Regions from separate parts of the Marivirga tractuosa DSM 4126 genome, predicted to be linked through region 1. Evidence: riboswitches for the same ligand, from Rfam matches in the RefSeq annotation. Region 1 holds a riboswitch; the other holds the start of a gene.

Region 1 (16,297 bases):
CCTTGGCAATTGCGGATGAAATCAAAAAGCAGCTACCAAATGCAGAAATTCTTTTTGTGGGAGCTGAAGGTAAAATGGAAATGCAAAAAGTGCCAGAAGCGGGCTATAAGATTTTTGGATTACCAATAGCGGGTATTCAGAGAAGTTTGACTTTGAAAAATTTGAGCTTCCCTTTTAAGCTTTTGAATAGCTTAAGGCAAGCTAAAAAAATAGTAAAGAATTTTAAGCCTGATGCCGTAATTGGTGTAGGAGGTTATGCAAGTGGGCCAACCTTAAGAGCGGCTTCCAATTTAGGAATTCCGTGTCTCTTGCAAGAACAGAATTCTTATGCTGGCTTAACGAATAAATGGCTTAAAAAGAAAGTAAAGCAGATTTGCGTTGCTTATGAAGGAATGGATAAATATTTTCCAGCCTCAAAATTGAATTTAACTGGAAACCCAATAAGGAAAAACCTATTGGATTTACCTGATAGATCAAAAGCTATGAAAAGCTTTGATTTAGACGAAAGTAAAAAGACAATTTTGGTTTTAGGCGGAAGCTTGGGAGCAAGAACCATAAATGAAAGTATAGCGCAAAATCTAGATATATTAGAAAAAGAAGATTGTCAGGTACTTTGGCAAACAGGCAAGCTTTATCATAACGAAATGCTGACTCGATTTGAAAATGCTGATAAAAAGCAATTGAAAGTTCTGGAGTTTATCAAAAATATGGATGAAGCTTATGCTGCTGCTGATATTATTATAACAAGAGCGGGTGCTTTATCAGTTTCTGAATTGCAAGTTGTTGGTAAGCCAGTGATTTTTGTGCCTTCGCCAAATGTGGCGGAAGACCATCAAACGAAAAATGCTCAAGCATTAACTCAAGAAGATGCAGCCTTAATGGTAACGGATGCTCAGGCTGTTAAGGAGTTGTTACCGAAGGCTTTTGAATTATTAAAAGATACTGAAAAGCAAAAGCAGCTTTCTGAAAACATAAAAAAGATGGCTAAACCAAAAGCTACAGAAAATATAGTGTCGATTATTTTTAAAATGATTGAATGAAGATAAAAAATATACATAGCGCATATTTCATTGGAATTGGCGGCATAGGCATGAGTGCTTTGGCTCGTTGGTTCCACCATAATGGGGTGCAAGTTTATGGCTATGATAAAACATCAACCAAATTAACCACCCAACTGGAAAGTGAAGGCATTTCAATTCATTTTGAAGATGAAATTGAAAAAATGCCTGACTTTGTATTTAAGAATAGCAAAGAGGTATTGATTGTTTATACTCCTGCAATTCCAAAAGACCATAAAGGTTTTAATTATCTCAAAGAAAAGGGAATTAATCTTTATAAAAGATCTGAGGTTTTGGGGAAATTAACGGAAGGAATGTTTACCGTAGCAGTGGCAGGTACTCATGGAAAAACTACGACTAGTTCAATGATTGCCCATTTGCTAAAAAGTGGTAAGAAGGATATAGCTGGATTTTTAGGCGGAATAACTACTAATTATGATACCAATATGATCATGAATCAAAGTGATTATAAAAAGGCCATTATAGTGGTGGAAGCGGATGAGTTTGATCGATCTTTCCTGACTTTAAAACCTAATGTGGCAGTGGTGACTTCTACTGATGCAGACCATCTAGATATTTACGGAAAATTAGAAGAATTGAAGAAGTCTTTTTCGCTCTTTTTGGAAAACGTAAATCCTTCTGGTCAAATCTATATTAAAGATGGATTATGGGAAGAAATAGCTACTAAAAGGATTAAAGCAAAACCTAGTTCTTACGGATTAAATGCTGGGGATATTAGAGCACTACATGTTCAAGTGAAAGATGCAAAATTTGTTTTTGATGTTACGCTTGATAACAAAGTTATTAAAGGATTTCAGTTATCTGTTCCTGGCTTCCACAATGTGGAAAATGCAGTAGTGGCCATTGCCATTGCAAATCAATTAGGCTTAAGTGATAAAGAGATTTTAGAAGGAATTAGAACTTACCAAGGAGTCAAACGCAGATTTGAATATGTAATTCAAAGAAATGATTTTGTGTTTATTGATGATTATGCACATCATCCTAGTGAGATAAAAGCTATGTTGACTTCAGTAAGGGCACTATATCCTGGAAAGAAGGTAAGCGTATTGTTTCAGCCTCATTTATATTCTAGAACTAGAGATTTTGCAGTGGAATTTTCTCAAAGTTTAAGTTTGGCTGATGAGGTGATGTTGTTGGACATCTATCCAGCTAGAGAACTGCCGATTGAAGGAGTTAGCAGTGAAATTTTATTGGAGTCCATTCAAGCGGATGAAAAATATAAAGTAGAAAAAGATTCTATAGTAGAATATTTAAGCAATCGTGATCTTGAGGTTTTCATAACAATGGGAGCAGGAGATATAGATAAATTAGTTGAACCATTAAAAGAAATGTTTAATACTGAGCATGCAGCTTAAAAAGAGTTTAAATATCGTCCTGAAGATTGTTTTGCCCATCTTGTTGTTTGTGGTAACCATCGGCTTTGTTGGCAAAAAGCAGGATGAAGTTTTGTGTAAAAAAATTATTATAAATATTAAGAATCAGCAAGGGAATTTCTTTATTAATGAGGCTGATATTAATAGTTTATTGACCAATGATGGCAATGAAATGGTCATGAATCTGCCTTATGAAAATTTCAAATTAAAAGATTTGGAAGAGAGAGTGAATGCTCATAAGTTTATTCAAGCGGCAGAAGTATATAGAGATTTAGAAGGAAATATGATGGTGGATGCGGTACAAGCCAGACCAATTGCTAGAATATTTAATCCAGATGGCGCAGATCATTACATAAGCGATCAAGGAAGAATTCTACCAGTGTCGGATAGATTTACCGCTCGTGTTATGGTTTTGTCTGGTGACTTTTTTAATGCTTATATAGAGAAAGATATGCTGGCAGATGATGCCGGTAAAGATTTATTTCATTTTATAAAGTTTATAGAGCAAGATAAATTTTGGAGTGCACAGTTTGCACAATTGGAAGTAGATGAAAGAGGAATAATCAATATATACCCTCAAGTAACCAAACAGTTGATCGAATTTGGGACGGTATATAATTATTCTGATAAATTATCGAAACTTAAAATTTTTTACGATAAGATACTGCCAGACAGAGGGTGGAATCGATACGATCGTGTAAATTTACAATTTAAAGAACAAATCATTTGTGAATAGAATAACCTTAGTTGATACATGGACATGCAAAATGATAAAATAGTAGTCGGATTAGACATAGGAACCACCAAAATATGCGTGATAGTGGGCCATAAAAATGATTATGGTAAACTGGATGTTTTGGGTATGGGAAAAGCCGTATCTGATGGCGTAGTGAAAGGCAAAGTCATCAATATTGAAAAAACCATTTTGGCAATCAAAAAGGCGGTGGAAGAAGCCGAAGACAATTCCGGTATCGACATAAAAGTGGTGAATGTAGGCATAGCTGGTCATCATATTAGAAGTTCTATCCAAAGAGGAAGCATAACTCGTGACGATAGAGATGAAGAAATTACAGTGGAGGATGTAAATCGCTTAACGAACGATATGCACCGCATGGTAATTCCTGCTGGAAATCAAATCATCCACGTAATGCCTCAGGTTTATACGGTGGATTATGATGATGGCATCAAAGATCCTGTGGGTATGACAGGCATTCGATTGGAAGCGGATTTTCATGTTATCACAGCTGATATTAATTCTATCAACAATATTCAGAAATGTGTAAAAAGAGCAGGTTTGGATATTGAAAATATGATTTTAGAACCACTGGCTTCCAGCTTGGCAGTTTTATCGGATGATGAAAAAGAAGCCGGTGTTTGCTTGGTGGATATTGGGGGTGGTACAACAGATATTGCCATTTTCCATGAAAATATTATTCGTCATACTGGTGTAATTCCTTTTGGAGGTAATATCATTACTTCTGACATAAAAGAGGGTTGTATGGTGATGCAACAGCAAGCTGAATTATTGAAAACCAAATTCGGTAGGGCGATTTCAACTGAAGCAAGTGAAAACGAAATCGTATCTATTCCAGGTTTAAGAAATAGAGCACCAAAAGAGATTTCCATCAAAAACTTGGCCCATATAGTGGAAGCCAGAATGGAAGAAATCATTGATTTGGTGCATGCTGAAATATTAGCATCTGGTTATGAAGGTCGTTTGGCTGGTGGAATTGTGATCACTGGGGGTGGTTCGCAAATGCACAGCGCCAGACAACTAGTTGAATATTTAACGGGAATGGATGCTAGAATTGGTTATCCAAACGAACATTTAGGAAGAACAAAAATAGAGGCTGTGAAAAGCCCAATGTATGCCACATCTGTAGGATTAGTATTGGCAGGTTATCGTTCCATTGATGAGCGAGAAAACAGATACCTTGAAGCAAAGTTGAATAATCAGAATATGTTTATCAACCATAAGCAGAAAGGTGTAAAGAAAGAAGGAGACTTCTTTTCAAAAATTATCAATAAAACTAAAAGTTTTTTGATAGATGATTTTGATGAAAAAGATGACTATTAATATCGAAAGAATTTAAATACGAATATTATGACTGAAGGAGCTTATAAATTCGAAATACCAAAACACCATAAATCTATCATTAAAGTGATAGGTGTTGGTGGAGGTGGCAGTAATGCTGTTAATCACATGTTTAACCAAGGCATCAGGGATGTGGAGTTTGTGGTCTGCAATACAGATTCTCAAGCATTAAAATCAAGTCCTGTGCCTAATAAGCTGCAAATTGGAACCAATCTAACGAGCGGGTTAGGTGCAGGTGCTAATCCTGAAAAAGGAAAAGATGCTGCGCTGGAGAGCAAGGAAGAAATCCGTGATTTGTTAGGTAATGATACTAAAATGGTGTTCGTTACGGCAGGAATGGGAGGAGGAACAGGAACTGGTGCAGCGCCTGTTATTGCCCGTATTGCCAAAGAAATGGATATTCTGACTGTGGGGATTGTTACTTCGCCTTTTAGTTTTGAAGGAAAGAAAAAGGTTAGGCAAGCCGAAGAAGGTATCCGTCAGTTAAAAGAAAATTGTGATACTGTTTTGGTAATTCTCAACGATAAATTGAGAGAAATTCATGGTAATCTGACCATTGGAAATGCATTTGCTAAGGCAGATAATGTATTAACCACCGGAGCCAAAGGTATTGCGGAAATCATCACAGTTCCAGGTCAGGTAAATGTGGATTTTGAAGATGTCAAAACGGTAATGAAAAATGCAGGTGCTGCCGTAATGGGATCTGCCAGAACTGAAGGAGATGGTAGAGCTCTACGAGCAGCCGAAGAAGCATTGTCTTCTCCACTACTGAATAATACTGATATTTTAGGTGCTCAGAAAATACTATTGTCCATCATTTCAGGTGAAAAAGCTGAATTGCAAATGGACGAGTTGACTGAAATCACAGATTATATTCAGGAAAGAGCTGGTGATGAAGCTGAAGTTATTTTTGGACATGGAATGGATGAATCTTTGGGAGAAGGCTTGTCTGTCACGGTCATAGCAACTGGTTTTGATCAAGGTGGTTATAAGGAAAATGCCATACCGCATCAAGAAGCCAGAAAGGTTTATGATTTAGATTCTAATAAGCAAATCACACTTTTTGGTAATGAAAAAGAGGAAGAAAAGTCTAAACCAGAGCCGAAAAATGATCCTAGCCCTTTTACTTTCGAAAAGAAGAATACGCAAGAATCTAGACCTCAGGCTGATGAAGAAAGAGGCTATTCTTTTGGCTTTCCATCAAAAAAGCAAGAGGAAGAACCTGATTATGTAGATGAGGAAAATGATTATGCGGATGATTTCACTCAAAGTTTGTCTAATGATTATGATATTGTGGATAAATCCGAAAGTCAGGATGACATAGAGAAGAAAGAAGCGGAACGTCAGGAAATGCTTAAAAGGCGTTCTATTGAGAGAATTGAAAAGCTGAAGAACTTAAACGGTGGGCATACCAATACTCCTGAAGCTTATAAGCAAATGGAAGTTCCTGCTTATAAGAGAAAACAGGTGAAATTAAGAGATGTGCCACATTCTTCAGAGAAAAACATTTCAAGGTTCAACTTGAATGATGACAATCAAATATTGGGCAACAATAAGTTCTTGCATGATAATGTAGATTAATTTCGTTGAATCCCGTAAGTCATAATAAACAGGTGTACAAGGCAGCTTCTTAAGAGGCTGCTTTTTTTGTTAACCACAAATGAAATACAACAGCCAAAGGCTATTTTGGTTTAACCGCGAGGGACACAAAGGATAATCACGGAGTTTCACAGAGTATGACGAAAATACAAAGGGGAATAATTGAGCTATCCTTGAATTTCTTTTTTGGATTGACTAAAGATACATTTGTTTTATGTTTTGTCATTTAATTGTAAAAATCAGTTATAGCATTTCATTTCTTTGTGTCCATGGTGAAATCCTCAGTGTAACTCTGTGGTTACCCCATTTCAGCTTTAGCTGAATTATTTGTCATTAATTAGCTGGCTTGGTGGTTTTAATCAATTTTAAATTTCCTATAAATTCGAGCCCTCAATTTTGTGAAAACGGAAATGTTTGCACTAAATTCGTCCATTAATTTTTAAGACAATAAATCATGACTTTAAAAGATATTGCATCAGTTACTGGAAAAGGCGGTTTGTATCAGGTTGTAAAACCTTCAAGAACAGGCGTTATTTTAGAATCATTGGATGAGAAAAAGCAAAAGCTAGTGGCTCATGCCCATGATAGAGTATCCATTCTGGACGAAATCTCTATTTATACCACTGATGCAGAAGGGAATGTTCCTTTGCAGAAGATTTTTAATACCATGCATGAGGAGTTTGGTGATGATTTAGGGATAGATGCGAAATCTTCAAAAGAAGAAATCATGGCTTTCTTAAAGCACATCTTGCCGAATTATGATGAGAATCAGGTTTATCCTTCTGATGTGAAGAAATTAGTGAGCTGGTATAATGTTTTATTAAAAGAAGCACCTGAGGTATTGACTGCTAAGGGAGAGGAGAAGGAATAGGTTGATATTTGGAAATAGTAAATTAGACCTATCAGGTTTACTTAAATAATTGCTTGTAGTTTCCGGTCGGTGTGCCACCGACCGGGGCAGTATCCATGGTCGGTGGTACACCGACCATTTAAAATATGATTGAAAACCTATCTTTTAAGCAAAAACCATTTCATTCAATTTTCTAACCTGTTTCCAATCCAAAGTTTCTCCTTTTGATAGCATTTTATAATGCCCTCTAAAGTAATTAGTGCAAATCTTCTGAAAATCATCGGGGCTAATACTTGAAGAGTAGATAGGTCGAAAACATGGGCTTTGATAACGTTCTTTCTTACTTAATTTTGCACCTTTCAAACGAAGAATTGGAGCTGTATCGGTAAAATGTTCTGCTTCCCATTTTTTTTCGCTTTCCTCGATTTTATTTAATTGGTCGCATAGTTTTTCCATACTGATTCTTGGATAATGCTTTCTTGTGGTATTAATCCAGGTAGTGTATTTAAATTCCAATTCATATCGGTTATCTGAATAAATACTTATGACGATGTCAGATGATTGACTTTTGCTGTAAAGCGCATAATAATGTAGCGGCTCCTTGGCATGTAGAATGCGTATTCTGAGATCATCAATTGTTTCTTGTTTATCAATTTTTTCAAGATGATTCAAGACTAAATTGAATTCTTCTGTCTCTGGAATCTTATCTAAGGGCAAATCTACAACTTTGCTAAAAACCTCTAAAAAATGAATGTATTTGGGAACGCAAGCTTCCATTTCCTTTTCTGCTATTTCCGGTGCTCCAAAAGGTGGGTAAAATAATTCAGCTTCTTCGTCATTCAGCCAGCAGACTAATTTTAATGCTTTCTTCCAATCAGGATAATCAAAATTAATCTCTCTGAAATCCCCAACTTGAGCCATTTCAGTTAATAGATCATAATGTGCTAAAGCTTTATTTGGATTGAAAACAGTCCAAACGCCTAAAAAGCCATCAATATCATAATGATTATTGGTGACATATTTCTTATCTAACTCTGGAAGTTTGTTTTGGATTGCTTTTAGTACAATTTCAGTGCTGGTATCTGCCTCACAATTCTTAGGAACGGGTGCTCCTCTCCAATGCGATAAGTCAAATCCCTGTGGGTGATGAGCATCAACTACCAATACTTCATTAGGGCATTTTTTAATGTCGTAGAATGGAATGAATGTTTTGTTTTGCATAACAATACCTTTAAAAAATTAAAGTAGTTAGGGTGTTGATCCCTAACCACTTGTGAATTAATTTTTAGAATTTAGCAATAAATGTTGCGTAAAAATGGGCTGGTGCCTGTACGAAAAACCCCATTTCATTACCTACCGATCCACCATCAGTATAATACTGTTCACTGAAAATGTTATTGATGTCAACTTCCAATCTGTAGCTTTCTGAAATATTTGAGAACAATTTAACATTGGCTACTGAGTAACTAGGCAAAACGAAGTCTTCGTTATTTGTCAGATCTGTATAGCTTTTACCAACAAATCTTGTGTGTAAGCTTAGTCCAAATTGATTAATAGGGTGATATTGGATTTGGGCATTCACAAAATATTCAGGGCTGTAGGGTGTTTTAATATCCTCAAAAACTTCATTACTTCCTTCAGGGCTATATTCACTAATAATGCTTTGCATATATGTTGCATTACCCGATACAGTAAAATTTTCGACAGGCATAAACTGCCAATCTAATTCTACTCCTCTTCTGAATGAGGATTCTTGATTTTCATAAAGCTGGATAAAATACTGTGGAATGAATTCTCCAATTGGTGCAATTTCATTCTCAAAATCCATGTAAAAGGCATTGAAATTTATTTTCGCTTTTTGTGTATTGTATCGTAAACCTCCTTCAAAATCATTTACAAATTCTGGCTGTACAAAACCTTGATTTTGTAAACTGTCTATGTTTCCTGCATTTATTTGTGTATCGCCTAAATAGTTACTTCTTGTTGGTTCTCTACCAGAGCGGCCAAAGGAGGCGTATGCGTTTATATTACTGTTGATTTCATAAGTAACTCCGACTTTTGGATTTAGAAAAGTCCATTCATATGTTGGAATGGAGCGATCTTCTCCTAAAAAATCTGTATCAGGAATCATTTCTAGGGTAACATACCGAGCCTGAACATCGGCCAGTATACTGAAATCACCTACTCTGTAACTTCCTTTTATGAATGCGCTGATCTCATCTTTAATAGATTGATCCTGATAGTATGGATTGCTGAAATTGGGAACCAATTGCTCGATATTTTCTCTATTGAAACGATAGGCGTGAATACCAGTAGTCCATTCAAAATCAGTAAATTTCTGATTAAAATAGCTCATCACCCCATAATGATCATTAAAAAGCGGATAATTGATACTTGCTAGGTTTTCACTATCGACATTATACGTATATGGGAAATCACCACCTGCAGCCCCATAATAAGCGGATGAAGTTAAAGTTGAATTATTATTGAAAAAATGCGTATGCTCTAATTGCAGTAGTGATTGACCAAAATCATCAATGTCATTAGGATTATTGACATTAGTCCGTGGATCTTCTTCAATAAGTGATTCGGGGACAGGGGAGTAGGCTAAATCATTTTTAGTTCTACCGTTAAAACCATTTATTTTGACGATATCCTTTTCACCAAACCAACCTCCGCTGAAAAAGAAGGAATAGGCATCACTGCCAGAATGGTCACGATATCCATCACTATATGTTCTACTTAATCTTGTATAAAATGCTGTGTTATTCTCCATTAGACCAGTCTTAACTTCAGCAGTACCTTGCCAAGTATTAAATGAGCCGCCTAATAGAGTAACAGTTGCCTCAGGATCTTCGGTATTTATATCTTCTGATTCATAACCAATTGAGCCTGCATACGAGGCAGTACCATTTGTACTTGTTCCTACACCTCTTTGCACTTGTACACTTTCCATGCTTCTAGTAATATCAGTGAAATTTGAAAAGAAAACACCTTGGTCAATCATATCATTAAGAGGTACGCCATTTAGTGTAATATTGATTCTTTTCTGGTCTATCCCTCGTAATCTCATGCTTCCATAATTGGTGAAGCGGGTTCCAGCATCTGAATTTACTTGTATCGAGGGTGTGAGCTGTTCTAAGACAAATGCCCCGTCTTGACCGTTAAATACCGAGTTGATCTCTTTCTTACTTAAAGTTGATTGAGTGATAGGGGCAAGCTTGTCGGCACGTATGGCGCTAACTACCACTTCTTCTGATAGTAGTTTGTCCGGCACGAGGTAAATTTTAAGGGATTTACTTTCAGAAATGCTTATTGATTCTTCATAATTTTTGTAGCCAACAAAGCTAACTTTTAAAGTGTAGTCACCATTTGGAATATTGTTTATTTTAAATTCCCCATCCTTATCAGTTGTACTACCCTTAGAAATTGGCAATAAAACTACATTAGCACCTACTAAGATTTCATCTTCAGATTCTGATTTTACAGTTCCAGTAATGGAGTTTTGAGCATAAGCAGTGAACACTGCAAGTGCTGCTATTGCTGTCAATAGCGTTTTTTTAAATAATTGTAACATGTTAATAAATTAAATAATTGTTAGTGAAACTCATGGAGGCGGGGTAATTACCTCCTTTCATTTTCCTTAACCAAAATCCCTGCGACCGCATTATCGGCATCAGGTTCATTGGGTATGATCTCAGCCCGTTGTATTAAGGCACCCCAGCGTTGAAACGCTTTGTCTTCATAATGGATTAACCAGAACTTTTGTTCCTTAATCCTATTTTAATTTTATATTTATTTCTTGATTTAAATTCAAAATTCCTACGCTCGCATTACCGAGATCAGGTTCAGGGTATATTCTCAGCCCGTTATTTTAAGGCACCCCTTATTGATGCTGCAAGTATAGGGGTGATTAATGGGGATTGCAAATTCTTTGGTACTATTTTAAGTATTCTATTCATTTACAATGATTATGTGAACAATTGTACAAAAGAAGTTTGGTGCTGATTATGAATGGATTAGTTTTGAAGTTTGGTATAAAATATCCAGTTCTAATTTTAAAACTAAGTATACTTCTTAATGAAACATTTTTACTCTCCCCTCAAATCTCTATTGTCTTTATTTTTCATTTTATTTGCTTTAAACGTTAATGCTGCTGACTACTTTTGGATTGGTGGTTCAGGAACATGGAGTGATCTCAATCATTGGGCAACTTCATCTGGAGGCAGTACTGTACATTCCTCGCTACCAGGAGAAACTGATAACGTAATTTTTGATGCCAATTCTTTTTCTGGAGATGGACAAACGGTAACCGTTGATGGCAACATTATCAGAGTAAATGATTTCATAGCTACTAATGTAAGTTATAATGTTGACTTTTCAGGGGAGTCGCCTATTCCTGATATTGAGATATATGGAAGTATGGATGCTCCAGCCAATATAAGTTTTGAGTTGCCAGGAGTATTATTAGATTTCAATTCAAATGTGGATGGTCAAACAGTAAACATTGCCTCAGGTTTATTGAATACTTCAGAAGATGCTTCTGTAAGATTTTCAGGCGAAGGATCTTGGTCTATTGAAAATGGGCTTAGCGGTCATTCTTTATTTGTTACTCAAGGGGAAATAATTTTTGGTGCCAATACTTTCAATTTTAAAAATGTTTACCTCTGGTATTCATTTGATAAAATACTGAACCTTACCGATGCGACACTCAATATTGAAAAGTGGACGATGAATAACTCTGATTTTGTCACTGTTATCCCAAATAACTCCACTATTAATTTTAGCGATGAATTTCAAGGATACGGCAAGACTTATGGAACAGTAAATGTGACAACCCCAACAGGCTTTGGTAACGATATTGTAATTAGTGGTAATAATACCTTCCAGAATTTTACCGTAGTAAAAGGAGCTAATTTATTGGTAGATGCCAATACAACACAAACTATTTTAGGAAACCTAACCTTAAATGGGACATCATCAGAAGTGATTACTTTTGAATCTTCAACAAAGGGTGAAAAATTTAATTTTGATGGAACAGGAATTAATATTTCAGGTGAGTATGTACACATCAGTGAATCAGATTTTCTAGGTACTGCCACTTTTTCTTTAGAAAATAGTTTGCTAATAGGTGATGTCAACGGTTGGGAAATTAATTCTGTACCAACCCCTACAGACAATGGATCATTTTACTACTCTAAGATTTTCGCTGATAGCTTATACATTGATTTAGATCCGGGAGATGGTGCCGAGCGGATAGTGTTTATGAGACAAGGTGGTTTTCCAGATATCACCACAGTTAATGATGTAGCTTATACTGCCAATCAAACTTTTGGAAATGGTGAGCTGGTGGGGCAGGATACTTATGTAATGTATCAAGGGAGTGATGATTTGGTGAAAATAGAAGGTCTTTTACCAGGCACAGAGTACTCAATTGCTGTGAGAGAAGTCAATAGAACACCAGATAATTCCAGTATCAAATACTATGTTCCCTCTACTGGATTTTCAAGAAGTGCTACAACAGCTGATTCTGGAAATATTTATTTATCATACAATGGAACTGCTACCGTAAGTGGTGGGGAACAGTTTTTTGATGATGGGGGTAAAGGATTTTACTTTCCTGATAGAGAAAATGTTTTAACCTTAAATGCCGCTGAAGCAGGCAAAGCAATCAAGTTAACATTCAATGAGTTTGAAACCAGATCTTACGAAGAATTAAGGATTTTTGATGGAACAGACACCACGGCCAATTTGATCACCTCATTATCAGGTACTAGCTTGAGCTTACCAAGAACAGTAACTTCTACTGGAGAAAACATGACACTTAAGTTTACCAGTTCTGATTTCGAGCCCTACGCTTTTGATTTAGATGGCTGGGTGGCTGAGGTTGAATTGTTTTACGCTCCTCCTACAACGGTTTCAAGTGATATCCAACTCATTGATTTTACAGATTCTAGCATTGATTTTTCTTTCACCAAAGGGGATGGTGATGGCAGACTTATTGTAGCCTCAACTACTAATAATTTGGGATCTTTTAATCCTACAAATAACGTTAACTATACGGCAAACACTATATATGGTTTAGGTCAGGAAGTGTCTTCTGGGGTGTATGTTATCGGCTATGGAGATGTTTCTTCAGTAGCGGTTACGGGACTAAATGCAGCTGTGGATATGCAGATTAAAATTGTTGAATATAAAGCTTATGGTTCAGAGATTGTTTACGGACAGGCCAATTATATAAGCACGCTTAGTAATAAGAATCAAGCCCCTTCTTCTGATTTTTATGGTTACAGAGTTTATAAAACTGCTTTTCCTGTTGTTCAAAGAGATAACTCAGCCTTAGAGCTAAATAGAGTGAACATGTCCTCTCCTGATTATTATTCTGAAACTGAATTGGGCTTACTCCTTTTGGTCAGTGCACGAGAGTTGTCTTATGAAGATTTAAGTGGTGTATTAACTGACGATAAAAGAGTTGAAGCTAATTCTGAATTTGGCAAGGGAGATGAATTGTTACCCAATGTATATGCTGTATCAAAGGATAAATTTGATACCAATTTAGCAGTTAATGGATTAGCTGCGGAAACAGAATTTTATTTTTATACAGTTTACTATAGGGAAAACGAATATGGCGTTAGATATGATGATAAGCTCACATATATCACAAAAGCAAGTACTTTACCCACAGGCTCGGTTCGAATTGGTGATGGAACCTCTCAAATTGCAAATAAAACGCCACTTTATGATCATAACGGATTAAGTGGTTATCAAGAAGATCCTTATAATTATGAGGTAACCTACTATCCTTCAGGTGATAATGATAAGTTAAGTCTTTTGATGGAGCATGTTTTTAAATTAAATGAAACTGAACTAGTAGTGTATGATGGTGAAAATACCTCAGCTCCTATTTTGGAAAAGTATCCGTATAGAGGCTACCCCGAAAATTTACCACATAAAGCCTTAGAGGCCACTAATGCAGCTGGAGCTATTACTATTAAATACATAAAGACATTTTCTGGACAGGATTCTGATGTAGAAAGTCTTGGTTTTAAAGGAATGTTAATTCCTACAAAGACAGGACAGGTGAAAGGAAGGGTTAGTGACATCAAAGTCTCTAATATCGACTATACTTCTGCCACCATAGAGTGGGTGAGCACTGATGTATCAAATGTCTTGGTTGTATTATCAGAAACAGATGCAGATTCTTTTAGCCCAATTGATGGATTAACTTATCAGGCTAGTTCGTCTATGGAAGAAACCATAAAAGATGGTAATTATGTTGTTTATAATGGTTCAGAGCAACAAATTGAGGTAAAAAACTTAAAAGCTGACACTAAGTATGACGTTAAGGTTTATCAATATTATGGAACAGGTAGTACAATAATATACGGTGATGAATCACGAAATTTATTTAATACAAAAACACTAAAACCTACGAGTCATGCGAGCAATATCAATATTGAAAGTGTAGGCAGTGATAGGGTAACAATTACGTGGAAAAAAGGTGATGGACAAAGAAGACTAGTTGTGGTGAATAGCTCAAATTACCTTTCGCTTGATGAAGATTTTTTTTACAACAAAAAGTATGAAGTGGTAGATGGGGGTGAATACAGTAATTTACCTTCCGATGAAGATATTTATAACAGAGGGTTTAGGGTAGCATATAATGGGACAGGCAATTCTGTAACTATTACTGGTTTATCTGATTTGAGAAGAACTTATAATTTCAGAGTTATAGAATATAATGAAGTAAATGATATTACTAGTTATAAGGTGCCAAATAGTGATTCGCACTTTAGTGTACTTCCACCTAAACCAGCGCATAGCGTAAATGGGTTTGAGATATTAGATGTTAAAGCAAGGACAGTTGAATTTAAATTAGATGCACAAAGTAAGGTTTTTCTTGGGGTTCTTTCTAATACGGCTGATGTGGATGTTCCTTTTGAGCCAGGAATGATGTCTCGTCTTGAAAACTATAGAGGTGATCAATATTTTGATAATAAAAGAGTTTTTTGGTTTGCTTCTGACACTTTAAGATTAGAAGGACTTAATACTCAAACTGATTATCAGCTTGCTATTTATCCTGCTAGTTTAGGAGATTTAAGGAATATTGTTAATTATGATTCGGAAAATAGAGTGGTTAAATCATTTACGACCAGTTCAACTGTGGATTATTATTTTGTGGATGAAACCGGATATTGGGATGACGTTGAGAATTGGCGAACAACATCAGGAGGTGAAATTCAACATGGAAAACTACCTGACATTAATTCAAGTGTCATTATTGATACGAATTCATTTACAAGATATGACGAAGAGGAATATGTCTATGTTTCCTTAAGAGATAGGGATTATTCCGTAAATAGTATTACTTCTAAACCCTTAAAGAGAAGAGTCTTGTTTTCTAATGTAGACTATTACTCCTATTCTTTTAAAGTAGCTACTGATGTTGAACTAGGTGAAAACTGTAGACTTCAACCATCTTATTTTTATTTTCTACAAATAGCAGATACAAATAGAGTTAATATTAAGCCCTATTTACAAAACCCGTACCTGCAATTTAGAACTCCTCCTAGTAGTGGAGTAACTGTTATAGAAGATATACCTGGTTTATCTCGAATAGAAGCCTGGGATTCAAAAATAATTTTTACAACAGAAGGCAAAGAGTCAGTTAATCTAGTTGCCATGTATCAATCAGAATTAGTAAACCCACCATTTTTTGAGGATGTTGATGCTCTTAGAGGAGAGCTTTCCTTAAAAAAAGTGTATGGTAATAGTGGAGGTCTAAATATTTCTGGCCAAGTACAAGTAGACTCAATTTATCTTACAAATGATTTGTTGACCATCTCTGAAGGTGATACGCTGTCTACATCTTTTATTCAAAGGAATGATAGTTTGCCAATAAAACTACAAGGGGCAAATGGAGTAAGCTATATTAAAAGTTTAGCTGATACGTTGAAAATTAATAATGCGATCATTTCCAATAATCATGCTGTAGGTAAGAGTTATTATTTAGCAACAAATTCTGTGGGTTTGAAACAGACACAAGGATGGGCTTTTGAATCAGACGCATTTTCTGTACCAGAATCAAATTTTACGCATCTAAGAAAGAAGGTGCTTAAAGAGACTTTAGAGTTTACGCTAGATGGACAAACACAGTTCGACTACCATTATATGACCATGAGGAAAGTTGGAGACAGTTTATTAAATCTTAACAAAAACTTAAGACCAACGGTCAGTAATACTTTTGACTATAATTTGGATGTGGAGCAAAGTGTTTTGAATGGGAAAGAAAAGGAATTTT
Region 2 (16,297 bases), 1.1 Mb from region 1:
TTACAAAAATAATTTTGAGGAGTAGAAATCAGCTTTTCTAACTGATCTAATAACTCATAAATCCCAAGCCCTAGTTTAGCACTTCCAAAAAGAACAGGATGAAGACTGCCGTTTTGAATATGCGGCAAGGCTTGCGCCAAAATAGTGGACATTTCGCCAATATTTCCTTCCAGGTATTTTTCCAGAAAAGCTTCATCACATTCGGCTAGGTTCTCTAGAGAGCTATCAAGAATTGCATGATCCGTATGATTCCGGCAAGCTTCAAAAGGCATGACTTGAATTTGCTGGGAATCCGATAAATCAGGAAGGTTTAAAGCAAATAGTTTAGCGCCTAATTCTTTCTGAAAATCATTAAAAACCTGCTCTGGAAAAACACCATCTCGATCGATTTTATTAAAGAAAATGATGACGGGGAGATTACGCTCTTTCAGATTTTCCCATAAATTTAAAGTGTGCGCCTGAACGCCTTCTTTAGCTGAAACCACTAAGATCACCGCATCTAAAATGGAAAGTGACCGATCCACTTCTGCCGCAAAATCAATATGACCAGGGGTATCGACCAACTGGAATTGCGTTTGTTTCCAGCTGAAATTTACGGAAGCTGCCTTAATGGAAATTCCTCTGCTTTTCTCCAACGCCAAGCCATCTGTGATGGCAGAACCTTTATCCACACTCCCTTGTGCTTTAGTCGCACCAGCCTGGTGCAGCAAGCACTCCGTCAATGAAGTTTTGCCCGCATCTACATGGGCTAATATTCCTATGGTTAGTTTTCGTTTTGCGGACATCCGCTTGCAAACTTATCATTTTGCTTAGAATTTATGATGGGCTTGAAGAGAATTTTGTATTGAGTCAGGAGACAGTTCTAGCAAATAAGCACTATTGGGGATGTCAGTCAACTAATCTCATATATGTAATAAGCACGAGGTACTAAGCAGCGCGATTTCCCAACTTCTCATTAAAATCCTTCAATTTAATTGATATTCCCCTTAGTTTTTGTTTCGTGGTGTTTTGTTCCTTCTTCCTTGGTCAATTAATAGATAAATGGCAATAGAAAGCATCACAATTCCTATGGCAATAATATTGGATAGCATGCCGGCATGAGTATCGACACCAGTATGAGCCCAAACGCTTGCTGGCCTATTGAGGAAAATAATTAAAATAAATAAGTAGACTGGTTTGCTAAGTTTCATTTCTTAATTTTTTAGTCTCTCTGAGGGTGATTATTAATCCATACCATGCCGGAATGAGTGGTATGGCTGCGGTAGCTACACCTGCGGTATATTGCCATTCTCCATACAAAATGAAGGGAAATATAAAATGAGTCAGTTCAGCAATCGTCATGGCCACAAAGAAAAAGGCAAGAAAATAATAGCCAATAGCCCATTCCTTTATAATAAATATGGCACCCGATACCCACATGATAGGCGCAAAAAATGCCGCAAAAGTTAACAAACCTTCTTGAGTAACTTCTTGTCCGCTTAGCTGAGAAGCAATTTTCTCAAAACCAAAAATGTATTCTTCATACACATGAATTATAAAAAAAATGATGGTCAGCAAGTAGGCTACAATCACTTTTGAGGTGTCAAAACGGTATTTATATCCGGTTTTCAAGTATAAAAGAAAACCTCCAGCACTTGCACCCCCAATTACTATGGGACCAATTTTTCCTGCAAAAAGATAGGTGATCAGACACAAGAAAATAATAAAGATGCCTGGACCAATTATATCTAGATGTTTCATAACAACTCTAATTTATGTGTCTATTTTAGTATTAACTTTTCAATCTAATGAGCTTCGATTGTTCATGAAATTTAATCCATGAAAACCAATATTCATCTGAAATAGCAATTGGTTCCAAATCTGCTTTCAGCTCTCCAGAAATATATTTTCCTCTGATATTCCACTTTGTATTGCTGTTTGCATCCCTTAATTCGTTACCGTCTAATCTTATTGCTAGCTTTTGAGCTTTCAAAGTATTTTTGTACGCATTTACTGTTTTTCCAGCCCCTATTAGGACAAATCCGTATTCCTTATTCTCCACTACCTTTTCTGATAATACCTCCTTCTTTAAATAAACCAACCGGTCTTTTATCGAGCTATCCGTTATTCCAATTACATGAGTACGTGCAGGGAATGTTTTATCACGGTTTTTTGAGGCCAGCCCTGGAGTAGCTTCAGAAGCCACTAACTTTTTCCAAATACCCGGAATTGGTAATTCAAAATCCTTAAAATCTTTTTCGCTTACTTTAACGACCTGAGGCGATTCAATTGTTTGTTTAACTTCTAGCCACGAAAGAATTTGAAATGGGATCATGGTCAACTCATAAGGATGCAGCTTACCTATTAATGATTGAAAGGTAGATTGCTGGAAGAAAGTATTAGTCCTCACATCTGCCACTATCATATTGGCATTTTTAAATGAGCCTACTTTTAATGGTCCTATTGCCGTAACATCAAAAGGGATGATGCTTCTACACATGGCACAATAGGTTAGTGCTACAATTTTATCTTCAAAATGGTCATTGATGATGTGGTGGTGAATGACATAATCTAAGGGGTAGCACTTCGTAATGCCCTCATATTCAATCACGGCCATTTCCATTTGGTCATCAAGAGGTAGTTGATTAGGATCTTTCGCCATTGCTGGAAAAAACACAGCAGGAAATGCTTTCTCCTGATGCATTTTATAAGTTAAAACCAAGGCAAGTCCTGTGATCAATAAGGGGGCAATGACCCATAATGGCATTTCATTACTTTGGTAAAAAATTACGCCTGTCCATACTAATAGCCCTATAAAAATGAACCAATTGAGGGGCTTTCGTAAAAAATAATGGTAGTACAACCAACTTAAAGGAAAAGCTTCTACTAAAGCCATGTAAATGGCAGCAGTTCCAATTAATAATGATGCAATAGCCAATCCATAAAAAAATACTAATTCCATAAGCTTACTATTTTCGGCTCAAACCCAACTATTGGATTAGCACCGCATCTAAAAGTGGGCGTTTCCTTGAATGAAAATGTCCGATGCTCTACTAAATTTATTAAAAAATAGGGACTTCTGGAAGTGCTATCTGAAATCTATTTTCTTGGGAATGTGGTGTAAGTGATGATCTTTCAGCTAGTTACCTGATCATGAGATGGGAACAGAGCAATTTTTCAAGTATAAACAGTCCAAGCGTACGCTTGAACTAGATGGTTTCACTTTTATACAGCACAGGCGGACGCTTGCGCTAGGGCGGTCCAGCCAAACTACCATCTGGTTCAGGCATCCGCTTGGATCATTACCCTATACCTAAGGGATAAATTTTAAATGCATTGCGTAAGTATCTAATTATCCTTAGCTTCGTCTTATATTTTAAATGGGGTGCCAACTGAAGGGCTGAGATTATACCCAAATAACCTGATCTAGGTAATGCTAGCGTAGGAATTGTGAAAACCAATCGAACTTCATCTTCCCCTGCATCCCTAGATCTTAAATTCTTAGATCGATGACTCAAATTTCAAAAAAGGAAAAATTCGATGTCGCCACCGGTGAATTGCGCAATTGGCAAGGAAGACAGGAGTGGTTTTTTAATAGAGATGATACCGACCACTACGAGGCCTATTACGAAGGACCCTATAAGCGTCAGGAAGTTTGGCAAAAAAAGACGTTGGAAGGACTTATCAAGAAAGACAGCCGAGTTGAAAGCTTATTGGAATATGGCTGTGGTACTACCCGTTTCACCAGATGGTGGCATGAAATAGGAATTCAGGCTACAGGCGGTGATATTTCTCCTTTTATGTTGGCCCAGGGTGTTCATCTGTTCGATGGAGATCTTGTTTTAGCTGATTCCCATCATATGCCATTCAAAAATCATACTTTTGATGCGCTCGCCTTCATCACCACTTTTGAATATTACAAAAGACCTATTGAGGTAATCCGTGAAGCCGCAAGAGTAGGTAAATATGGAATCATTTTCGGAATGATGAACCGCAATACACCCAAATTAGTGCGAAGAAGAGTGCAGCAGTTATTTGGGCAGAACAATTATTACGTAACGGCTAACTTTTATACGCCCGCTTCTTTGAAAGAACTCATTGCTGAGGCGCTCCCTGACCGGGATTATAGCATTCAGTGGAATGCGACTGGCTTACCTAAGTGGTTTCCACGTCAGCAATGGAAATTACCTTATGGCGATTTTTTTGGTTTGTATGTACAATTTAATGATGTGTGATGGCGGCTTTTGATGATCAATATGGAAAAGTAGATGCTCAGGTCTTTAAAGAGGATTTACTGAATAAATGTGGGGCAAAAAGACCGGAAGTGATTTGCGGTCCGAGATTTGGCGTTGATACCGCCATAATTGAGTTGGGCAATGGAAAAGCACTGGCCACTTCCAGCGATCCGCTATCTCTGATTCCTTCTCTGGGCATGGAAATTTCTGCACACTTATCCGTGCACTTATTAGCCAATGATATGTCAACCACTGGCTTTGCACCTCAGTTTGCTCAGTTTGTGCTCAATCTTCCGGTCAGCTTGACGCGAGAAGATTTTAATTTGTATTGGAGTCACATTGATGCACTCTGTAAAAAATTAGGCATTAGTATTACGGGTGGCCATACCGGCCAGATTCCGGGGCAGGAATCTACCATTTCCGGAGGAGGCACTATGTTTTTGCAGGCTCCGAAAGATAAAATATTAAGCAGTAATAATGCAGCCATAGGGGATAGCATTATCATGACCAAACATGCGGCTTTATCATCTTCTTCGCTTTTAGCCAATGCGTTTCCTGAAACGGTCAGTCAAAAGTGCGGTGAAGAAATTCAGAAAATTGCCGCCCACAACTTTTGGGATCTTTCTGTAATGAAGGAAGCCTTAGCCGCCTCCAGCATTTTGGAACCGAACCAAGAATTGCATGCCATGCATGATGTAACGGAAGGCGGGATTTTAGGAGCATTGGATGAAATGGCAGATGCCTCCGGCTGCGGTTTCACAGTGGAATTGGATAAAATTAAGCTCAATGAGGAAGTGAAGCAGATTACAGATCTGTTTGAGATCGATCCCTTTATCTCCATAGGTGCTGGTTCTATGTTGATGGCAGTAAAGCCGGGACATGAAGACCGCTTGATCAAAGGCCTTTCTAAAGAAGGAGTTGAAGCTTGTAAAATTGGCGTTTTCAAGGAAGGTTCTGCAAAGCAAGTAGTGGATGCGAATGGCAAGCAGAGGTCTTTTACTTTTGATGGAGTGGATCCTTATTGGGCCGCATTTTTCAAAGCATTTCAAGCAGGATGGCAATGAAAAAACTAGCAGGACTTTATTTGGTGATTGACCCTAGTCAAGAGCATGATAGCTTGTTGAATAAACTTCATACGGCTTTGAAAGGGGGCATTGACATTGTACAGATTTGGGATCATTGGCCAAAAGCTCAGGACAAGGAAACGCAATTAGAATTTATAAAGCGAGCAAAAAAATTGACAAAGGATTTTCAAGTGCCGCTGCTCATGAATCAAGATTGGGAATTGGCAGTGGAAACAGGATTAGACGGTGTACATTTTGACCGACTACCTGCCGATTTTCCAAGTATTCAGCCCCAGTTGAAAGGCCAGTATATTGGCCTTACGGTCACGAATAATCTGGAAGAAGTGCAAATGGCTGAGCAAAACAGCTTGTCTTATATCAGCTTTTGCTCGGTATTTCCATCTCCTTCGGTTGACAGTTGCGATATTGTGCAGCCCGAAAGCATCAAGAAAGCAAAGGAAATCAGCAATATGCCCATTTTTCTTTCGGGAGGGATCAATCAAGAGAATTTCGAGCAATTGAAGGCCCTACCTTTCAATGGCATTGCGGTTATTTCAGGGATCTTAAATGAAGAGGACCCTGAAGCGGCTGCCAAAAAATATAAAGAAAAATTGCAGGATTAAGAATATAGGAATTGAGATAAAAAAATTATGCAAAGCAGACTATTAGAGAAAATGTGCTGCCCTTTTGATAAGGGTGATTTGAATATCAGTATTTTTAAACAGGAGGAGAACGAAATTATTGAGGGACTTTTGACTTGCTCAGATTGTCAGCGTTATTTCCCTATTATTTACGGTATTCCGATCATGACTCCTGATGAATACAGACAAAAATCATTGGAGGCTCCGGTTATGAAGAAGTGGGGATTGGAATTGCCTGCAGGGTACCAAAGTTTTCGCTTGGATGGGCCTACCACTGCAAGGGCTTTGGAGATGGGTGATAATGGATGAAAAGTGAGTAGGCTAAGTGAGCTGTTGTACTGCGAGATAATGGCAAGGACACACGCGACACGCGTGCATCAACGGGGATAACTTTATTCATTTTCTTGATACTCAAAACACGTTAAACAAGTTTCTTCACAATCATAGTCGTGTATTACGTTCCCTTTGCACTTATCTTCTACACAATCTTTTCTTATAACATTAAATTCAGCATCACAATTAATGCAATGAATGTTAGTAGAGTCAGGCTTGTTAGGTTTTAGGAAGGCCCATTTACTCTCTAAATAGCCATAGTCACCGTCAATCGTTCTTTTGCACTCAGGACAAAAATATGCCCTTCCTAATATGTCAGTACTTAGATATTTATTCAGCTTCTTTTTACCCAAAATGTCCAAGGCAAAATCTAAATGTTTATACGCTACTGCATATTCAATGTCCCAGTCAAAATAACCAAAAAGAGGATTTTCATAATTGAAACTTCTTGTCTCTAAAAACCAAGCGTCTTTACCAAAACAATAAGTATATGCGTTAAAGATATGGTCTAAAAGTTCCTTAGCCTTAATTGAAACGTTGTTAGCACCGTGAATAGCTTCGTTTCGTTTTTGTCTTACCGTTTCAATAAATTCAATAAACTCATTAGAGATTTTCTTTTCAGAAACTGCGCAGAACGTTGTAAGAAGTGCTTCGCCTGAAATTGTGTATAAACTGTCAAATTCTTTGTCTGCTCTTGACGGTAATGTAGGCCAATCCGCCCTTGTTTTTTCGATTAATAAAAGTGGGGTCGTTTTACAAATCGCGGATTTCATATAGGTTTCTATTCCTTGATGTAGAAGAATTAATGAAGTCCTTATAGTACCAGAATTATGTGTCCAAATTTGCTCTAACGAAACTTCAGCTCTTATTACTTCGTCATCATATTCATCGTATTCGTCATAAACTTTGTAGAGCAGGTTAAACGCTTGTGTCAAACATTGTTTTGAAACATCTTCAAAGTCTTTATATGTAGGTAATCTTGTTATCACAGTCGGATTTTATTATATCTGCTAACGTTAAATGTATGAATCGTAGCTTTGGTCTGGGAGTTTGCCTTGTGCGGCTACGATTTCTTACATAATGTTGGCGGCTTTTAATTTAAAGTTTCTTCCAAAATATCAAATACTACTCTAAAGTTTTCAAAGTCCTTTAATTCACCGTTCTCACATATCCAATCACAAAGATTTCCTTTTTCATCTTTGTTAACTGTCCACTCTTCAGGAACAGTAATTTCTTTACCTCTAACGGTTTTTACAAATGTAGGAAAAACGTCAATAAAGGCTTTTTTTGCTAAAGTTGCCTTGGTTAAAGTTTCTTTGGATAATAAGTTTTCAATTCCCTTTTCAACTGGGTTAGATTCTTGACAAGGAATAACTCGTTTAAAAACATTATCTTTTTGAGCACCTTGTTTATTTGTGTCGCAATCATAAAGAAGTAAGATATTCTGGGGAGTAATACTCGAAAGATCGGAATTAAAATGTTTCCATATTTTATCAATGTTTCCGAATCCATTTGAATCTTTCAATTCAACTTCTTCAATCAATTCAGTTTTTTTTAGAAATTCTGCAGCTTTATTTAAATATCTTATATCATAATCTCCTTCAACAAAGACAATTGGTTTCCTCGACTTAATTATGGCATCTCGAATAGATTCTTGATATCTAGTTGACTCTCCATAGGCATTATAGGCGGTATGAAATTCGGAAAAAAGTTCTGCTGATATTCTTTCGCCTTTCGGAAGATTGAGAATGTCAAAACCATCATATCCATAAGTTTTATTCATTCCTAATAAAAAAAGTGGGGAATGTGAAGTAACGATAAATTGTACATTTGGGAAAAATCGTAGAAGTTTGGGAAGAAGTTCAAATTGAAATGATGTGTGAAGGTGTAAATCAATCTCGTCAATCACAACTAGACCTTGTACATCATTAGTGGATGAAATGTTTTGCCCAGTTTTATCAAAGTCTCTTAGGATTGAGCAAAATAGAGAGAAAATTAACGCTTGCCCTGTTGATAATTGCTGAATGTCAGGCACAAAGGCTTTTTCGTTTCTCATTATAGAAATCACGCGATTATTTTTGCCTCCTATACCTATACGATAAGTAGCTGGATCACTAAAGAGGGTTGACAAAAAACTGTTAATCACTGCCAGCAACTGGGAGTTTGGTCCTTCATAACTCCCTCCGCCAACCACCGCTTGCAGTAATCTGATTTGATCAACTTGATTGTTTTGAGGATTTAGTAAATCTTGAATTTGAATATTTTTTCTCTCTAAAACTCTGCTATCAAAAACTACATCTAGTAGCCAATTTTTCGTCTTACTTAAAGTAGTATCACAAATTATCTGTCTATTCGACAAATTCCTTAATTTAGGTTCCTCTGAAAATTCTACTTTTTTTAAGTTATGGTGATTGATCCATGCTGGTTCTTCAAATCGATTTGGAGGAAAATAGAGCAAACTGTTTTTTATATAAATATCCCTGAGCGCTTGAGTGTTAGAATTGAAATTTGAATTGAAAAATGAATACTCTTCGTTCGGAATTGAATTCCAATCTTAATGTAATGGGGTATACTTCAGTTTTTCTTCGAATTCTTTTCTTGTTAAGTTTAATTGAAACTCTGAACAATAAAAACTACCTAAAAGCTCTATTTTACCATGGTAAAAATCTTCACCGTTCCTGATATAATTTGATGATCTAAGTTTATAAACTTTCCCTTTTTCTACCTCAACATCATCAAAAATAACTTGCTTACCTGCAATAATGGAATTAATTATAAATGATATTGCTATGCTTTTTCCAGAGCCATTCCTACCAACTAATACGAGAGGTTTTATAACGTTATCTTTTGCTTCAAATGAATGATTAATATTGTGAATAGGTCCAGTATTCTCTAATATCAGTTTTTTTAAAATCATAAATCTATTGGTTTCAAAGCCTTATTCTAACTAATTTTTTATAACATATTGAATATAAATATTTTATAATTTATTGATTTTCATTAATTCATTCAATTTCTTGCTCTCCCGTAAGCTTGCAAGGTCGATTGTTTAGCTCTTTGTGTTCATGAGTACTAAAATTAATAAAACGATAGCCTCAAGAATAATCTATTTGGAAATACTCGTTTTAAATCCAACTTCCAGAAAGCTTATGAAATTTTTATACTCCCAAGCAGAAGGCCTAAAAGTAGGGTTTCTAAAGGTTTCGGTTGATGTTGATTTGTAAATATAGAAATACCGTTCTAGTTTTCACCATATAAATATCACTATTCATCGAAAAAAAGAGAATTTAGTAATGAATTATGAATGAAGGATTGTGGTAAGGCTAGCGCATAAGCCTATATGTTCTAGCAATACCCAATTAGAGGAGGCTCATGAAACGCCTTAAGAATTACATTACCAGACTTAACAAATACCAGTGTTTACGTCTCTTGATCAGCTTAACCTTATTTAACCTATCGGAATTATATCCAACTGCAATTTCAATTACTGCGGTATCTTGATTAATAATTGGTTCACCCATAATTCGACCTTCAGAAAGTATATTGACAAATTCATTTTGTACTTCTGATGGAAACGCTTCTATAGTGGTTAATTCATAAAGCCCTTCACCTAATTCACCATAAGGATCACCTATATGTCGCAATTTTGAAAAATCATTACTCTTTGCAGCTTCAAACAAATAATTAATGGTTCCTTCTGGAGTGCATTGGAAATCAAACGACTTAAATAAATTTGTCTTGGCTAATTCAGTTTGCAAATTAGCCTTAGTGGTCTTTAGTGTAGAAATAGTTTCTCTTTGTTCTCGCAATTGTCGTTTCTTAGTTGAAAGAGATCTTCCTATTACAAAATCATCTATTTCTTTCAATCTATTATTAGCATGTCTGAGCTCAGTATCTATTTCCTCGATCATATTTTTGATCCAATTTTGTCTCAACTGTTTTCCTACCTCTATTTTCTCATTATGGATTCTTATTTCTTCATTTATCCTCTTTATTGAGTCAGCTACAAAAGCCTCTCGCTCTTTAATTTCTTCCTCTGTTGGACCACATGATACAGCTATCATGGATATAAAGAGTACTAATAGAAATGGATTTATCATTTTTCTGACAGATTAAAAAATTGGAGCTCTAAATTCCTTGGTAATATTCATTCACAGAAGGGGATAAAGGCTCTGGCTTTAAAACATAAATATACGGGATGAGTAAATTAATTCAAAGATATAACTATATGCAACAATAGATTTCGATAAACAATATCAAAGTATAGAACAATAGACTGGTAATAAGGATGAATTCCCCTAGACCTCATTTGCAAAGCGGCTTCTATAAATAATGAGTTTTCAGATCGAGTTGGATTGTTATCTTTTGCTGAATTAGACCCACACAACACGCTTGCGCCAACGGTAGCAAAACTTTTTAAAATTTATACCCCAAAGTAATTCTGGCAACGGCATTTCTTACCGATTCTTCAAGCGGAATGTCTTCATATTTCATTGTCCTGTAAAATCCGTAGTCGTAAGTGGCTTGAATAATGTATGACTTTACCTGCGTACCTAGACCAACTTGAATTCCATAGTCAATTCGGTTACTAAATTTTGCTTCAAATTGATTTTCAAATTCCCTAGCTTCGCCATCTACAAATAATTCCGTAGTGCTATCATCAAATAGTAATAAATTAACATAAGGTCCTGCTAAAGCATATAATTGTTGCTCTCCAAGCTTAAAATTGAATTTTAGGGTTATTGGTAAATCAAGATAATACTCATTAATAGAAGATTTAAAATCATATCTGTAAGATGCATTGGTGTTATCAAATCTGGGAATGTATATCGTTGATTCGCTGTATTCTCTTTTTAAAGAAAACAGTAATGCCGGGATAAGATCAAAATGATCGTTCAGTTTCATAGCAACGGCTGGGCCAATATGAAAACCGGGTCTGTACTCTATATTGATTGAGGATGTATTATCTTTTTGATGTCCCAAATTAGAAAAATTGATCCCACCCATAAGAAAAGCATCTTGGCCGTGGGCTACATTACTAAATAGCACAAATGATAAAATATAGATTAAAAGGGCTTTGCTTATTTTGCTCATACTAGAGTTTCATTTTTCTTTCTCGTCATCTTTTTTCTAAAAGGAAGGCTGAAATTACGCATTTGTAATGCAGATGCAATGATAGAGGTTAAGCAAAACAAATCCAATTTGAGTTGAAAATGATAACTATCTAGTTTTTAGGCAAAAAGCACAAGCGGACACTTGCGCTATTGGGTGGATAGGCAAATGTCACTATTGATCCTTCGCTTCTTCTTTTCTAATCACATTCTTGTTTCTTGATCTAAGTCCAAGCGGACGCTTGAACTAGTGGTGAGCTATCATTGGAGGAAAAATAAAAAAGCAAGAGCGGTTTAAAGTGATTTGTGCACTCCACCTAAGAAGTGATGGATCACCTTAACCGCTAGTGCTTTTATTCAATCTGTAGTGATTTCTTATTTACTTTCTTTCATAGGACAGCTGGAAATCCCGAAAGGTGCGTAAAGAGGGCAAAAGCTTATCAAGCTGGTTAGTACAAAAACTCCTGCTAGTACTAGAAGCACTATACCTACTGTTCCTGAAATGATACCTGTGAAATAAAGAACTCCTACAATTGCAGCGATTATTACTCTAATAATTCTGTCTGCTGATCCCATATTTTTTTTCATCTTCTTAAAATTTAAATTGTTTTGCTTTATGATAGTATAAAGATAAGCGGTGCTCAATTCCTAGTCAGTGACTGCGGTCACCACTCGCCAACAATTTTTATTTCCCCAGCCTTTTGTACCACTTTCTCTTCATTTTCCAGCTTTTTCAGCACTCGGGTGATCACTTCACGAGCTGTTCCTAATTCGTTCGCAATCTGGCTATGGCTCATTTTGATGGAATTAGTACTGGTCAGGGCGGATTTCTTTTTCAGATAATCATACAGGCGCTTATCCATTTTGTCCAGAAGCAAATGGCTTATAGTTTCCAGTAATTCTGAATACCTCAGGTTGTATTGAGTATAAAAGAGTTCATTAAAATCCGGGTATTTTTGCAGCCATTCAGGTAATAGCTGTACGGGAATTAAGATGATTTTGGAATCGGTTTCCGTAGTGGCAAAGACTTTACTTGGGCTGTTTTTTAGTGCCGCATTGAAGGTCATCACACAACTTTGAGCTGGTTCTATATAGTACAGCAGTAACTCCTTCTCTTCAAATTTTGAATATACTTTCACTAAACCATCGAGGACAATGGGTAAGACCTTTACATATTGCTGCGCTCTTAAAATTTCAGTTCCTTTGGGAAATTCTTGTACAGTTGATTCTTGCAGTATTTTTTCCACCAAATCAGGTTTTAAAAAAGACAATATCTTCTTTTCAGATTCCATTAGTTGTGGTTTTAAAGAGTTTATGTACGCTGCTGTAAAGATATAGCTTTTCTGAATAAAGACTATTTATGAGAGATCCTCCGCTCGAGCTCGATACAAACCAATTTACAGCCTATCCTCACATAAGCCCACCAAACTGAATCCCCGTCAATTCTGCCATGTCTTTCTTCCAGGTAGTGATGTCCTTAGGATTGAATTTATTCAAATGATCATGCCCACAAGCCCTGGCCATTACTTGCATAAGCTCGGTGGAGGCGCTAAAGAAATTATGAAGCTGCTGAGCTGATTTATCGATATTAATCAATTTCCTTAATTCCGGTTTCTGGGTGGCTACGCCTGCCGGGCAGTTGTTGGTATTGCACATTCTGGCCGCCACACAACCAATGGATTGCAATGCTGAATTGGATACTGCAATCCCATCTGCACCCAGCGCTAAAGCCTTAATAAAATCATCTGGTATGCGGATGCCGCCTGTTATAATTAAGGTCACATCTTTTCTATCCATTTTATCAAGATACTTTCTAGCTCTGGCCAAAGCGGGTATAGTCGGTACAGAAATATTATTTCTGAAAATCAAAGGCGCGGCCCCTGTTCCGCCTCCTCTGCCATCTAAAATGATGTAATCCGCACTGGCGTCTAAGGCAAATTGTATATCGGCTTCGATGTGATTGGCCGACAGCTTAAAACCGATGGGAATACCACCCGTTACTTCCCGAACTTTATCGGCAAAAGCTTTAAAGTCTTCAGCAGAGTGCAAATCATCAAAAGTAGGCGGTGAAACGGCAGCAGTGCCCTCCTTCAAATTCCGCACTTCTGCAATTTTACCCACTACTTTATTGGCAGAAAGATGTCCGCCTGTTCCGGTTTTAGCGCCTTGTCCGCCTTTAAAATGGAAGGCTTGCACGCGCTTTAGTTTCTCCCACTCAAAGCCAAATTTGGCGGAAGCGTATTCATAAAAATATCTGGAATTAGCGGCTTGCTCTTCATTCAGCATACCGCCTTCGCCAGAGCAAATGCCAGTTCCGGCTAATTCCGCTCCTTTGGAAAGGGCTACTTTAGCTTCTTCAGACAAAGCACCAAAACTCATATCCGACACAAATAAAGGGATGTCCAGTTTTAAAGGTTTTTTAGCATTAGGACCGATGATTAGTTCGGTAGCCACAGGGACATCTTCCATCAAAGGTTTGGTAGCCAATTGGGCTGCCAGAATTTGGATATCTTTCCATTGCGGCAATTCTGGGCCTGGTACACCCATAGCACCCATTTCTCCGTGATGCCCGGTTTTCGATAAACCGTCTTTGGCCAGTGCTTTAATAAAAGCCAAAGTAGGTTCTTCTTTGGTGGAACCCGAAGAAGGAACCGCCTCGCTTTTGGCGCTATCGTTTGATTCTTCTTTTAACGTGGCATGTGTTCCATCGCAATAAGGCGGATTTTTGCTATGCTTACACATGCAGAGATAGGCATCGCCCGTTTCTTCGGCCACAAATTGCTTTGGTGTTATATCAGTTTTCCTGTGGGAACCATCACAAAATGGTTGGTTCTGACTTAATCCGCAGGCACACCAATATTTTTCTTCGCCTTTGGTGAGTTCAACTTTAATGGGTTTTCTGTCGGCTATCTTAGGTTTACTCATGATGGGTTATTTTTAAAGGTCAAGTTCAGTAGTTAAAATTTATCCTGCATTCATCTAGATTAATAAATTACGGCTCTTCCAAAAAAGTCATTTTAGATCTAAGTGTGCTAAGGGCCTGAGGTGTAATCCCTAAAAAAGCAGCTATCATTCGTTGCGGGATTCGATTGGGGAGTTCGGGATAAGTTTTCAGAAAGTATTGGTATCGATCTATGGCAGGAGCACTCATCAACATCAATACCCTGCGCTGCAAAATTCCCATTCTTCTGTATAAAAGATGGGTATATTCTGTAATTTCCTGATTTGAAAAACTGGCAATGGTGAAGATATCCTGATCAAAAATCATTACCTCGGAATCTTCCAAACAATCTATAAACAGTTGTCCAGGCTGGTCGTATTCCAATGATTCTATATCGCCCACAATCCATCCTTCAGGTGCAAAGCTAAAAATATGTTCTTTGCCTTTACTATCAATAATGTAACTTCTTAATATGCCTTTTTTAACATAATATCTATGGGCATTGAGTTCACCAGAGTGCTGAATGATTTCTCCCTTACGATAGCTTTTGGTTTTGACGCTTGGATTATTTTCTAGTATGGATGCTAAATTCTCCATTGAGTAAATATAATAAATTTGCATGAGGAATTTAGTAACTAAACTAGGCAGACAAAGTAGCAGCACTAGCAATATGCGGCATTCATTCGATGAATATTGCTTAATCTTTAAAATTAGGGGCGTGTTTTTCCATGCTCGCTTTAAAGGCTTCACTCAAATCATCAGACAATAGCATTGCGCTGTTCCATGTGGCCATGTAGTTTAGCGAATCATCAACGCTATGATCTCTGCTGTATTTCAATACTTCTTTAGTGCCTCGAATGGACAAAGGAGATTTTGAAGCTATAGTGGTGGCCAGTTTATGAGTGCTTTCCATCAATTCATCTCTTGATGGTAAAGAATGATTCACTAAGCCAATTTCTTTGGCTTCTTTTCCATATACTTTTCTGCCCGTATAAGCCATTTCGGAAACTATGCCAGGAGAAATTAATTTGGGCAGGCGCTGCAAAGTTCCTGAATCGGCTACCATTCCTAAGTCGATTTCTTTTATGGTGAAATAGGCATCATCACTGCAATAGCGCATATCACAAGCGGCAATGATATCGACTCCTCCACCAATGCATCCGCCATGCACTGCGGCCAATACTGGCTTTTTGCATTTTTCAATGGCATTAACCGCTTCTTGAAGGATTAATACCAATCCTCTAATTTCCTCACTTCTTCTTCCTGCACATTCAATCTTTTGATATTGACTCACCGACATCAGCAATTCTAAATCGATGCCCGCGCAAAAGTTTTTGCCTTCTCCTGCTAACACAATGGCTCTTACTTCTGCTGTATCAGATAGTGTATCAAAGATTTCCTTCAACTCTGTCCAGGCTGGCTTATGTAATGCGTTTGATTTTTCTGGTCTATTGAAGAAAACAGTGGCTACTTTTTGCTCGATTTCAACTTTGAAATAATGATTATTCATGATGCAGTATTTTTTTCTTTTGTACTCAATTTTTTAGTTGCCTACTTCAATTTACGGATATTTACTTTTTTATCATGTATTTAACTATATCAAAAAGAAATTATTTGCCTGATGACTGCTAAAAGTGATTCATAAAGCAATTTAGGTTTTAAAACAATAAAAAAGGCTCAGAATTATTTCTGAGCCTTAATTTTGTAAGGTACTTTTTTTAGTCAGGTGAATAGGCACCTGAAGAGTAAGTTAGTTCATAGCTATGGGAATAGATTTCAAATACAATTCCGAATGGGTCTTCCACATATACCATCTTAAATGGTTTTTCTTTAGGGTAATATTCCCTGATCGGCATGCGCTGCTTACCGCCATTTGCTACAATTTTATTCGTTAATCCTTCAATATCTGGGTCTTGCACACAAAAGTGAAACAAACCTGTATTAAAAGGATTAAAATCAGGTGCCTCTTTTACACCATGCGGAAAGGAGAATA

What was found. Region 1 has a riboswitch for thiamine pyrophosphate ahead of FTRAC_RS16495 (TonB-dependent receptor). Riboswitches for the same ligand answer to the same signal wherever they lie in the genome.
Region 2: linked by a shared signal. The riboswitch ahead of FTRAC_RS11635 (class I SAM-dependent methyltransferase) and the one ahead of FTRAC_RS16495 (TonB-dependent receptor) in region 1 are both predicted to bind thiamine pyrophosphate.

Annotation. Positions count from the first base shown of each region.
Region 1 covers NC_014759.1:3,872,462-3,888,758, forward strand. Annotated here, with positions in the region: gene murG (undecaprenyldiphospho-muramoylpentapeptide beta-N-acetylglucosaminyltransferase) at 1-1,040, shown strand, start outside; gene murC (UDP-N-acetylmuramate--L-alanine ligase) at 1,037-2,434, shown strand; gene FTRAC_RS16470 (cell division protein FtsQ/DivIB) at 2,424-3,188, shown strand; gene ftsA (cell division protein FtsA) at 3,213-4,529, shown strand; gene ftsZ (cell division protein FtsZ) at 4,557-6,128, shown strand; gene FTRAC_RS16485 (DUF5606 family protein) at 6,601-7,017, shown strand; gene FTRAC_RS16490 (DUF6687 family protein) at 7,162-8,217, opposite strand; gene FTRAC_RS16495 (TonB-dependent receptor) at 8,282-10,573, opposite strand; TPP riboswitch at 10,633-10,729, opposite strand; TPP riboswitch at 10,799-10,893, opposite strand; gene FTRAC_RS16500 (T9SS type A sorting domain-containing protein) at 11,077-16,297, shown strand, end outside.
Region 2 covers NC_014759.1:2,756,870-2,773,166, forward strand. Annotated here, with positions in the region: gene FTRAC_RS11615 (elongation factor G) at 1-785, opposite strand, end outside; gene FTRAC_RS11620 (hypothetical protein) at 987-1,190, opposite strand; gene FTRAC_RS11625 (HXXEE domain-containing protein) at 1,180-1,740, opposite strand; gene FTRAC_RS11630 (DUF3179 domain-containing protein) at 1,772-2,941, opposite strand; TPP riboswitch at 3,351-3,444, shown strand; gene FTRAC_RS11635 (class I SAM-dependent methyltransferase) at 3,489-4,214, shown strand; gene FTRAC_RS11640 (AIR synthase-related protein) at 4,214-5,278, shown strand; gene FTRAC_RS11645 (thiamine phosphate synthase) at 5,275-5,901, shown strand; gene FTRAC_RS11650 (Trm112 family protein) at 5,929-6,228, shown strand; gene FTRAC_RS11655 (hypothetical protein) at 6,312-7,241, opposite strand; gene FTRAC_RS11660 (AAA family ATPase) at 7,346-8,611, opposite strand; gene FTRAC_RS11665 (hypothetical protein) at 8,807-9,169, opposite strand; gene FTRAC_RS11670 (ATP-binding protein) at 9,642-10,352, opposite strand; gene FTRAC_RS11675 (porin family protein) at 10,669-11,346, opposite strand; gene FTRAC_RS11680 (YgaP family membrane protein) at 11,739-11,951, opposite strand; gene FTRAC_RS11685 (Crp/Fnr family transcriptional regulator) at 12,029-12,655, opposite strand; gene FTRAC_RS11690 (glutamate synthase-related protein) at 12,774-14,288, opposite strand; gene FTRAC_RS11695 (Crp/Fnr family transcriptional regulator) at 14,356-14,901, opposite strand; gene FTRAC_RS11700 (crotonase/enoyl-CoA hydratase family protein) at 15,002-15,814, opposite strand; gene FTRAC_RS11705 (lactoylglutathione lyase family protein) at 16,023-16,297, opposite strand, start outside.